Regions from separate parts of the Glutamicibacter sp. FBE19 genome, predicted to be linked through region 2. Evidence: riboswitches for the same ligand, from Rfam matches in the RefSeq annotation. Region 2 holds a riboswitch; each other region holds the start of a gene.
What was found. Region 2 has a riboswitch for S-adenosylmethionine ahead of H6F58_RS02825 (OsmC family protein). Riboswitches for the same ligand answer to the same signal wherever they lie in the genome.
Positions count from the first base shown of each region.

Region 1: another riboswitch for S-adenosylmethionine. It lies ahead of acs (acetate--CoA ligase); the one in region 2 lies ahead of H6F58_RS02825 (OsmC family protein).
Region 3: another riboswitch for S-adenosylmethionine. It lies ahead of H6F58_RS09310 (O-acetylhomoserine aminocarboxypropyltransferase/cysteine synthase family protein); the one in region 2 lies ahead of H6F58_RS02825 (OsmC family protein).

Region 1 is NZ_JACKQN010000004.1:229,478-232,952, forward strand. Features, by position in the region: gene H6F58_RS09250 (LLM class flavin-dependent oxidoreductase) at 1-108, opposite strand, end outside; gene H6F58_RS09255 (acyl-CoA dehydrogenase) at 160-1,500, opposite strand; SAM riboswitch class I at 1,517-1,608, opposite strand; SAM riboswitch class I at 1,876-1,978, shown strand; gene acs (acetate--CoA ligase) at 1,997-3,475, shown strand, end outside.
Region 2 is NZ_JACKQN010000001.1:623,290-626,764, forward strand. Features, by position in the region: gene H6F58_RS02815 (SDR family oxidoreductase) at 1-310, shown strand, start outside; gene H6F58_RS02820 (L-idonate 5-dehydrogenase) at 300-1,355, shown strand; gene H6F58_RS02825 (OsmC family protein) at 1,432-1,983, opposite strand; SAM riboswitch class IV at 2,013-2,133, opposite strand; gene H6F58_RS18375 (DEAD/DEAH box helicase) at 2,299-3,475, shown strand, end outside.
Region 3 is NZ_JACKQN010000004.1:241,528-245,002, reverse strand. Features, by position in the region: gene H6F58_RS09315 (CoA-binding protein) at 1-7, opposite strand, end outside; gene H6F58_RS09310 (O-acetylhomoserine aminocarboxypropyltransferase/cysteine synthase family protein) at 7-1,380, opposite strand; SAM riboswitch class I at 1,499-1,593, opposite strand; gene H6F58_RS09305 (histidine phosphatase family protein) at 1,705-2,265, shown strand; gene H6F58_RS09300 (RNA polymerase sigma factor) at 2,362-2,859, shown strand; gene H6F58_RS09295 (methylated-DNA--[protein]-cysteine S-methyltransferase) at 2,856-3,475, shown strand, end outside.

The DNA.
Region 1 (3,475 bases), on a different contig from region 2:
GTTGTAGGTCGAGGCCTTGTCATCCGGGTGGCGCCACAGGCCTGGCGACTGGTGCACCACGCAGTTCATGTCGAATGCGTTGAAGAGAATTTCGCGCTGCTGGCTCATTGATGTTCCCCTTGCCATGGTTGGGTAGTGGTGAAGATTAGTGGTTCGCGCTCAGGCGCCGTGGGCTCGATGGTTGCTGTCTTCGCCGGTGACCGAGAGTCGTTGCGGCTGGACCGCATTGATCTCGTAGTCCCCCACAATGCGGGCCTTGTAAATGGCCGGGTTGTGGGTGGCGATGGTCCGGGCGTTGCGCCAGTGCCGGTCCAGGTTGCAGATGACGCTGGTCGAGGATGCGCCCAGGCCGTCAAAGAGCTTGCTGGTGGCACCGATGACGAGTGGCTGGACGATGGTTTGCGCCCGGTTGGCGGCCAGTTCGCAGACCGCATAGCGTTCTTCGTCGTTGAGCCCCGGATCTACCAGTGCGGCTTCGACTTCAAGGACGGCGCCGATCACGACCGAGTCCGCGGCGAAGGATTCCGCGGACACCTCGCCGACCAGTTGCAACACCTGTGGTTCGCGGTGCACCGGAACGCCGGTGCCGGTGGTGAAGATGCGGGTGCGGTTCTGCACCGAAATGCGCAGGTCGTTCAGGGCCGCCCGGGCGATACCTGCCTGCACGGCCATGAGCACCAGCTGGAAGATCGCCGCTTCGGAGTCGTTGCTCTGCTGCGGCATGAACGTGTCCACCGGGACCTGGTGGAACTCCGTGGTTCCGGTGCCGGTGAGCCCCTGGCCAAAGCCATCCCAGTCATCAAGGATCTTGACGCCGCTGTGCTGGGTGGAGACTACCGCGATCTGGCGCCCGGGCAGTTCCGGGTGGGCCACGGCCACGGTGGTCCAGTCGGCAAAAATGGTACCGGTGCAGTAGTACTTTTCACCGTCCACCAGCCAGCGGCCATCAATCTGGCTCACCTTGGTGTTCAGCGTGCCCAGGGCATTGCCACCGCGTTCGGTGTAGGCGTTGCCGACAATTTGCCCGGCGGCGATGCGGGCGGTCCACTTACTGCGCAGCTTTTGGTCGTCGAGGACCAGCACGTTTTCCACGAACGCGATATGCGCGCGCCACAGCTGGCCGACATGCGAGTCGGCTTCGGACAGCTCGATGAGCAAGCGGAACACGTCGACCAGGCGCGCGCCGTATCCGCCCTCGGCAACTGGGATGCGCAGTGCGCCGAAACGTTCGCGGTTGAGCAGGCCTACCTGCTCGAAGGGCAGAACGCGGTTGCGGTCGCGGTCCTTGGCGGTGCTGGCGATTTGCGCGAAGACCGGACGAAAGATTTCAGCCAGCCGGTCGTATTGCTCATCCGCGCCGGGGCCGGGGGTGACCTTGAGCAGTTGCCGCGTGGGCAGCTGCTCTTCGAAGTCGTCTAGTCCCATGGCGCTAGCCTGCGAAGGATCGCTGAGCTGGTTGAAGTCCAAACCGGAGGTGTTTGGCAACTCGCCAAATGACATTAAAAGTCCTCAATTCTTTCCATCGGTCCTGGCGGTAGCACCGTCTCCCTTTTCGGGTGGTTGCTGCGGCGTCGTCGAGCCAGATCTCTCAGCCGCTCTGGATGGGTCGTCATTCATTTGTAGCCGTAATAAACCGATGCATCCAAGCCACGAAGTCACATTTCGACCTTGGGCGGCTCCGGGATGACCGGCAGGTTGAACAGCCAATGGCGCATCATGCCGAAGATGAATTGCCCATATTCGCCCATTATCGATCAAACCGGCATTCAATGAAATAAATAACGAAATATCCCGCGCATGTGGCACAGTTATCGAAGATTTTTCATGTTACGCAAGATTTGCATTCAATTCCTTCGAAACCCTGTAATAGACGTGTAACCATCCCGAGCGGCCGAGAGATCTGGCTCAGTGACGCCGCAGCAACCACCTATGGAGGACACCTTCCATAGGCCGGTGCTACCGCCAGGACCGATGGAGATGATCATGGCACTGTGCTTTGCGCAGCCTCAAATGCAGTACCTGGGCCTCGCGTCCATGGCACTGGGCGCCGGCCTCGTCAATTTCTCGCGCAGATTCGCCACCACGGCACAGAGCCGCACCGCGCTTTCAGGCTCGCAGCCACAACGGGCTATGGGCAAAGACCGGCAATTCGCCTCGGCCAAGAACCTCCAGGGCACAAGCAACACCTGGCCTTCCTCGGAATACTTGCCGTTGCCCTGCTCGCTGCCTCCGAACGCCGCGCCATAAAAGCCCCGGGCCCGAGGGCACTAGCGATCAAGTACCAAACCAGCCACCGAATAGACACTCCAAGGAATACTCTGTAATGACCATCGAATCGGCACCAACCTCTGCATTTGCCTCTGAGGAAGCACGCCAAGCATTCTGGGACGACGCGGCACGCCTCCTTGATTGGGACACCAGCTGGCATACCACCAGCCAGATCCTCCCAGCTGACCCGGAAGCCAAGCGCGGACCGCAGATCTCCTGGTATCTGGGTGGCAAGCTCAATGCCGCGGTGAACTGCGCCGACCGGCATGTGGCCGCCGGCCGCGGAGACAAGGTCGCACTGTATTTCGAGGGCGAACCCGGCGACCGGGTGGCCGTCACCTACAAGAACCTGCAAGAACGCATCAGCCAGGCCGCCCACGCTTTGGAATCCTTGGGCGTGGTCAAGGGCGACCGCGTGGTCATCTACCTTCCGGTCCTCATCGAAACCGTCGTCATCACGCTGGCCTGCGCCCGCATCGGCGCCGTCCATTCGCTGGTCTTCGGCGGATTCTCTGCCGAAGCGTTGAAGTTCCGCGTGGAAGACACGAAGGCCAAGGTGCTGGTGACCACCGATGGCCAATTCCGCCGCGGCGCCTCGGTGCCGGTCAAGGACAATGCCGACGAAGCGGTCTCCGGCGAGAATGAGATCGAAAAAGTGCTGGTCATTCGACGCACCGGCGATCAGATCCCGTGGACCGAAGGCCGCGACGTCTGGTGGCACGATGTTGTCGACACCCAGCCCACCGAACATGAAGCGCAGTTCTTCGACTCTGAAACTCCGCTGTTCATCATGTACACCTCCGGAACCACCGGACAGCCCAAGGGCCTGGTGCACACCACCGGTGGCTACCTGACCCAGGCTGCCGCCAGCTACAACATGCTCTTCGCCAACCCGGATGCCTCCCAGCGCGAGAATGACGTGCACTGGTGCACCGCGGACCTGGCATGGATCACGGCCCACACCTATGAGATCTATGGACCGCTATCCAACGGCGTCACCCAGGTGATTTATGAAGGCGTGCCCAACGCGCCGCATCCCGGACGCCACTTCGAAGTCATCGAACGCTACAAGGTCACCAGCTACTACACGGCCCCGACCTTGGTCCGCTCGTTGATGGGCTGGTTCCCCGAGGGCATTCCCAAATCCTACGACCTGTCCTCCATCAACGTCGGCGGCACCGTTGGCGAAGCGGTTAACCCGGAGGCC
Region 2 (3,475 bases):
CCCCACCATCTCCGCCTACACCGCGGCCAAGGGCGGCCTGCGCAACCTCACCCGCGCGATGACCGCCGAATGGGCTGGCGCGGGCCTGCAGATCAACGGCATTGCACCGGGATACATCCACACCGAAATGACCCAGAACCTGGTGGACGACGAGAAGTTCAATTCCTGGATCCTGGGCCGTACCCCGGCTGCCCGCTGGGGCTCAGTCGAGGACTTGGCCGGTCCAGCGGTATGGCTGGCATCGGACGGATCCAACTACGTCAACGGGCAAACCATTTTCATCGACGGAGGCATGAGCGTTGTCGTCTAGCACCCTTTCCAACAAGACCCTGGGCGTCGTCGCCCATGCCGCTGGCGACCTGCGGATCGAGCAGATCGACCTGCCCGCACCCGCTGCGGATGAAGCACGAATCGCCATCGCCTATGGCGGCATTTGCGGTTCGGACCTGCACTATTGGAGCCACGGAGCGGCCGGGGAGTCCATCCTCAAGGCCCCGATGGTTCTCGGGCATGAGATCGTCGGCACCGTTATCCAGGCGGCCGCTGATGGCAGCGGCCCGGGCGCGGGAAGCAAAGTCGCGGTGCACCCGGCAACACCGGGAGACACCGGGGAACCCTATCCTTCTGACCGCCCGAACCTTTCACCCGGATGCACTTATTTGGGCTCGGCTGCCCGCTACCCGCACACCGAGGGCGCCTTTGCCCGCGAGGTGAATCTGCCTGCACGCATGCTGCGCGAACTGCCCGCCGGCCTCTCGCTGCGTGACGCTGCGCTGGCCGAGCCAGCCGCCGTGGCTTGGCATGCGGTCTCGCGTGCCGGCACCGTCTCCGGCAAAAAAGCTCTGGTCATTGGCGCTGGCCCGATCGGAGCGCTGGCCGTAGCGGTGCTCAAGCGCGCCGGTGCCAGCGAAATCATCGCGGTGGACATGCACGAAACGCCGTTGGGCATTGCCAAAGAACTCGGTGCCACCGCAACCCTGCGCGCCGATGACCAGGAAGCAATCGCCAAGGTCAACGCCGATGTGGTGATCGAGGCCAGCGGCAATTACCGCGGCCTGGCCTCTGCCATTCGCGGCGCGGTGCGTGGCGGACGCGTCGTCATGGTCGGCCTGCTGCCCTCCGGCGAGCAACCTGCCCTGATTTCGCTGGCCATCACCCGCGAGCTGGAACTTGTCGGCTCTTTCCGCTTCAACGACGAAATCGACCAGGTGATCGATGCGCTGGCCGACGGTTCCCTGCACATCGGCGCGGCCGTCACCCACGAGTTCCCGGTATCCGATGGCCTTGAAGCTTTTGAAACAGCCAAGGATTCCTCGAAGTCTGGCAAGGTCTTGCTGAACTTCCTGGAGCGGTAATCCCTCCCAGTACAACGACGCGGTGGTGGCTTCTGATAACAAGGGCCGCCACCGCGTCTTTGCTATTAAGCAGGTGCTAGTTGGCCTCGGCAAGATGCAGCGAGGTGGCCACTGGCACCGGGTTGGCGAACAGATCGAGGACTGGGCAGTGGGAATCAACTGCTTGGCGCAATTCCTCGTAGCGCTCGACGGATTCTGGACCAGCTATCTGGACTTTCAATTCCACTGAAGAGAAACCGGGACGCACCGACGCGTCGATGCCGAATAGTCCGCGAACATCGAGCTGCCCATCAGCGGTAATCTGCACATCATCAACCTGGATGCCCAGGCTCTCGGCGTAGAGCCGATAGACCACGACCTGGCATGAGACCAAGGCTGCCAATGCGTATTCAACGGGGCTGGCGGCGATGTCGTTACCGCCGAGCGCTGCTGGTTCATCGACGGTGAAGGTGTGCTTGCCGGCGCGAATATTGCTGGCGACCGAAGCAAAGCCCTCGCCCTGGACAGTGAAAGTCAACTGGGCACTGTGCGGAGCGGAGGAAATCCGTTCGCCCCAACCGGCACCGGCTTCTTGCAGGCGTTGCGAGCGGTCTTCGGCCACGGATAGCTTGGCTGTTGCGTGAGGCATGGGGATTCATCCCCTTTCTGGCGCAGGGGCGCCATCGTTTACGATCCTGGATTTCAAGATGCGTCGAATCGTCACCTGGGGCACCCCGCACAATGGCCTAAAGGGTTGCCGTCCACTCAGCCAGGGCTGTGATGAGTGGAACTCGTGATTCAGTGGTTCCTTTGTATCGTGTGGCAAGCGGATCGGTAAAGTATCCACTTAACGTTTCGTCATGGCTGTCCTGTCCCTTAGCGTCGATAGGATGGTGGGTAGCAATCCGCTCCAACGCACTACCCATGGATGGCGATGATGGAATTCCAGCTGACTCTTTCCTCAGTGAACTCATTAGTGTCCGAGGAAGAACTTCGCATCGGGCAATTCTTCTTCGAATCCGGAAAAGTCCAGGATGTTGAACGCCATCGTGAACGGGGGAACGCCCGAGTCACTGCGCTGGTTCGCAACAGCGAGGTCATGGTCGGGTTTCGGATCGGCAACGAGGGCATAGAATTCCACTCTTTCTGCACCGAACATCCATCTGAGTACTCCTGCCCGGAAGTCGCAGCACTGCTGCTGGAGATAGTCAGCGACGCCGAAGACCCGCTCTACGTCTCGGATCAGGCAGCCGACCCTTATGGCTGGCAACGCAATGCGGTTCCCCAATGGGAACGAAACCTGAATCGGTTGTTGCCCGTCGTTGAAGTAGAAACCGACATTGTCGAAGAGCCGCTGGGCCTGATTTTGAAGGTCGTCACAGAGCCACGGTACGGAGGAGAAGATGTCCTCACTCTCCAAGCGAGGCCGGCAAAGCAAGGAACCAAGAGCCCGTGGGTGCAGACCGGCATTAGCTGGAAATCGGTCGCCTTTGACGAGCACTTTTCCAGGGCGCAACGCCGCGCAGTCGTGGAATTGAACCGCCTGCGGGAACATGCCGAAAAGGTGAAGTACGGTCATTTCTGGGAAACCACAGACTGGATTTCCTTGATGGAACTTCCTGGCAAGGATCTCTTGGCCGCTTTCAAGGATCTCAAGGATGCAGGCGTTGCCATTATTAATGGCGGTTCTGCGTCCAAGCCGCCGGTGAACTTCAGTGAAAAACTGGCCCATGCATACGTGGATTTCCGTCAAGGGGAAAACGGCCTGACCGTCGAAGGCGTGCTTCATGGTCCTGAACCTGAACACACGCACCTGTTGCCCGTAGGAAATCCCCCTGCTTTTGTGGCTTTTTCCTCCCAGCCGTTGGCCAAATCCAAGACCTGGGGCCTGGCAGAATTTGCTGATCCGGTATCAGCAGAGCTCGCCACGTTTATTGCCTCCGGTGTCCAGTTCATTCCGTCTTCTGAAGTAGGCCGGTTTGAGCAAACCCATCTGGACAGGGTGCGCCAGCTGGCGCCATTGAAGAGCGCGGATGTTTCCTACGCCATCCCCGACCCTCCACGACCAGTGCTGCGACTGCGCGTTTCAAGCACTGCCGACAGCGTCAGCCTGCATTATTCATGGAAGTACGCAGCCAAGG
Region 3 (3,475 bases), on a different contig from region 2:
TGCTCATTAGTTGGCTCCCTTCGGGGCTGCAGGAATGGCGCACGCGGCACCATCATAGGGCGGTTCCGCAAATTCATCGGCGGAACCGGAGATTGCTTCCTGGGAGGCGGCCAAAGCCTGGTCCAGATCCCAGAGGATGTCTTCGACATCTTCCAGGCCCACCGACAGGCGGATCAGGTCTTCGGGGACGCCGGCGGCAATCAGCTGGTCTGCGCTGAGCTGCTGGTGGGTGGTGGAGGCCGGGTGCAGCACCAGGGTGCGGGCATCGCCGATATTGGCCAAGTGGCTGGCCAGCTGCAGGGCCTCGATGAACTTGGAGCCGGCTTGGCGTCCGCCCTTCACGCCAAAGCTGAAGACCGAACCGACACCCATGGGCAGCAGTTCCGTGGCGTGGGCATGCTGCGGGTGGGATTCCAGTCCGGCGTAGTTCACGTAGGTGACCCGTGGATCAGCTTCGAGCCAGGCGGCGACCTGCTTGGCATTGGCCAAGTGGTTGTCCATGCGCTGGGGCAGGGTTTCCAGGCCCTGCAAGAGCTGGAATGCCGACTGGGCCGGCAGGGCCGGGCCGAAGTCGCGCAGCTGCTCGCTGCGCAGCTTGGTGAGGAAGCCGTATTCGCCGAAGTTGGCCCACCAGGAAACGTTGCCGTAGCTGGCCACCGGTTCGGTCATCGCGGGGAACTTGCCGTTGCCCCAGTCGAATTTGCCGGACTCGATGACCACGCCGCCGAGGGTCGTGCCGTGGCCGCCAATGAACTTGGTTGCCGAGTGGATGACAATATCGGCCCCGTGCTCGATAGGGCGCAGGATATAAGGGGGAGTGAGCGTGGAGTCGACCACCAGCGGGATCAGGTGGCGGTGCGCCACCTCGGCCAGGCCCTTCAGGTCGGCAATGTCGCCCGAGGGGTTGGCCACCACCTCGGTGTACACCGCCTTGGTGTTCTCTTCAATGGCCGCTTCGAAGTCGGCTGGGTCATTGGAATCGACGAAGGTGGTGTTGATGCCAAAGCGGCGCAGCGAAACATCAAGCTGGGTGATGGTTCCTCCGTAGAGCTTCGAGGAGGCCACGATGTGGTCGCCGGCCTGGGCCAGGGCGGCGAAGGTCACGAACTCGGCGGCCATGCCGGAGCCGGTGGCTACAGCGCCGATGCCGCCCTCCAGCGAGGCCATGCGCTCCTCGAAAGCCGCGACGGTCGGGTTGCCGATGCGCGAGTAGATATTTCCGTACTTCTGCAGCGCGAAGAGGTTGGCCGCGTCGTCGGCGTCCTTGAAGACAAATGAGGTGCTCTGGTAGATGGGTACTGCGCGGGCGCCGTGCTCCGCATCGGGGGTGCCACCGGCGTGCAATGCGCGGGTGCGGAATCCAAACTTGTGATCTGCCATGATGGCTTACGACTCCTTGTCGACGGGGTTTTCGCGCTTCACCGCCCGGCGGTGGTGCGATCGAGGCAGGAATCCCGGAATCAATGTCGCTTCTTGCTGTGGTTGAACAAGACAGGCGGCTGCATCGTTTCTGGCGGTAGCACCGTAACCACCGGATGTGGCAGGTTGCTGCGGCGTCAACGAACCAGATCTCTCAGCCGCTCGGGATGGTGTAACAATCTTCGCAACATGACCGTTCATGACCTAACTATGAGTCTTAACGTTGCGTATTGGACGTAGTGCCGGAGATTCTTCGATCACTGTGCTCGCCGGTACGCTTGAGTCATGGATACTGCGCTGGTATTGATCAGACACGGGCTGACCGATTGGAATCTGGCCGGCCGCCTTCAGGGGCGCACCGACATTCCGCTCAACGACACCGGACGCGAACAAGCCCGCGGTGTAGGGCGCGAACTTCAAGGCCAGGGGTTCTCCCTGGTGCTGGCATCCCCGCTGGGCCGCGCGCAGGAAACCGCCGCGTTGATCGCCCGGGAGCTGGAGGCGGAGACCGGCCGGAGCGTCCCGGAATTGATTGAACGCGGTTTCGGACCGCTCGAAGGCCGGATCATGGCCCAGGTGAGCGATGAGGAATCGGCCGCGCTCCAGGATCAATTGGAGCCAATCGACGAGATCCTGCGCAGGGCAATTCCTGCCTTGGTTGATCTGTCGATCGAGCATGCGGGCAGGAAGGTGGCCGTGGTCAGCCATGGAGCCACCATGCGCGCCATTCGTGATGCGCTGGCCGGAACCAAGCTGCCGCGCGGCGTGGACAATGGCGAGGTCATCGAGATTGACATCCAGCGCCTGCGCGAACTGGCTGAAGGGCTGGATCTGGTCAGCTGCTAGGGGCCCAGAAGTTTTTCCTATCGCCACCTCACATTTTTGCTCCGCGATGCGTTTACATGGTGAAAGCCCGTAAAGGTGCCGACCTTCAGGAGAGCCATGCAAGTGCCGTTTGAGCGGATAGTCCAGGATTACGGGCTGAACGTGCTTCGCGTTTGCCGCGCCCTGCTCGATGAGCATCGCGCCCAGGATGCCTGGTCCGAAACTTTCCTTTCAGCGCTCAAGGCCTATCCGCAGCTTGCCGAGGACGCCAACGTCCTGGCCTGGCTGGTCCGCATTGCACGGAACAAGGCCATCGATGAGCTGCGCAAGAACAAGCCGGAGATCCTCGTCGACCATCATCAGTGGGACCAGATTGATGGCGAGCCGCAACCGGCACTGCAGCTGGAGAATCTCCAGCTCTGGCAGGAAGTAGGCAGGCTCCCCGAGAAGCAGCGGCTGGTGGTCGGCTACAGGTATCTGGGCGGACTGACCTATGCGCAGATTGCCCAAATGGTTTCTGGCACTGAAGCCGCCGCGCGGCGAGCGGGCAGCGACGGGCTCAAGAACCTTCGCCGATTGCTCGGCGATGACACACTGTGGCAGGAGAAGTCATGACTGATGCACCGATCAACTCTTCGGCAACCGGAGAAGAGGCCCAAGTTCTGGAGCAGCTGGGAATCGAGCTGCGGGCCAAGGCGCAGGCCGGGGATCTTGTCGATATTTCCTACCGAGTCGTTGATAGCCCGATAGGGTCTTTGCTGCTGGCCAGCACCCCAGCCGGCCTGGTGCGGGTAGCTTTTGAAACCGAGGGCCATGAGAGGATTCTCGAGGTGCTCGCCCAGAAGCTCAGCCCGCGCATTCTCAAGGACCCCGCGCGTTTGGATGCTGTGGCCCGGCAACTCGATGAGTACTTTGCCGGAACCCGGCACAACTTCGATGTGCCTCTGGACCTGAAGCTTTCCACCGACTTCCGCCGCCGGGTGCAGCTGGAACTGGGCATGATCGGCTACGGGCAGACGTGGAGCTACTCGCAGATGGCGCAGCGCATTGGCAATCCCAAGGCCGTGCGCGCCGTAGGCTCGGCCTGCGCGACCAATCCGATTCCCATTGTCCTGCCCTGCCACCGGGTATTGCGCACCGATGGATCACTGGGCGGCTATCTTGGCGGACTTGAAGCGAAGACGGAATTGCTGACACTGGAAAATCCCCGCTTCGGCGGTACGCCAGGCAC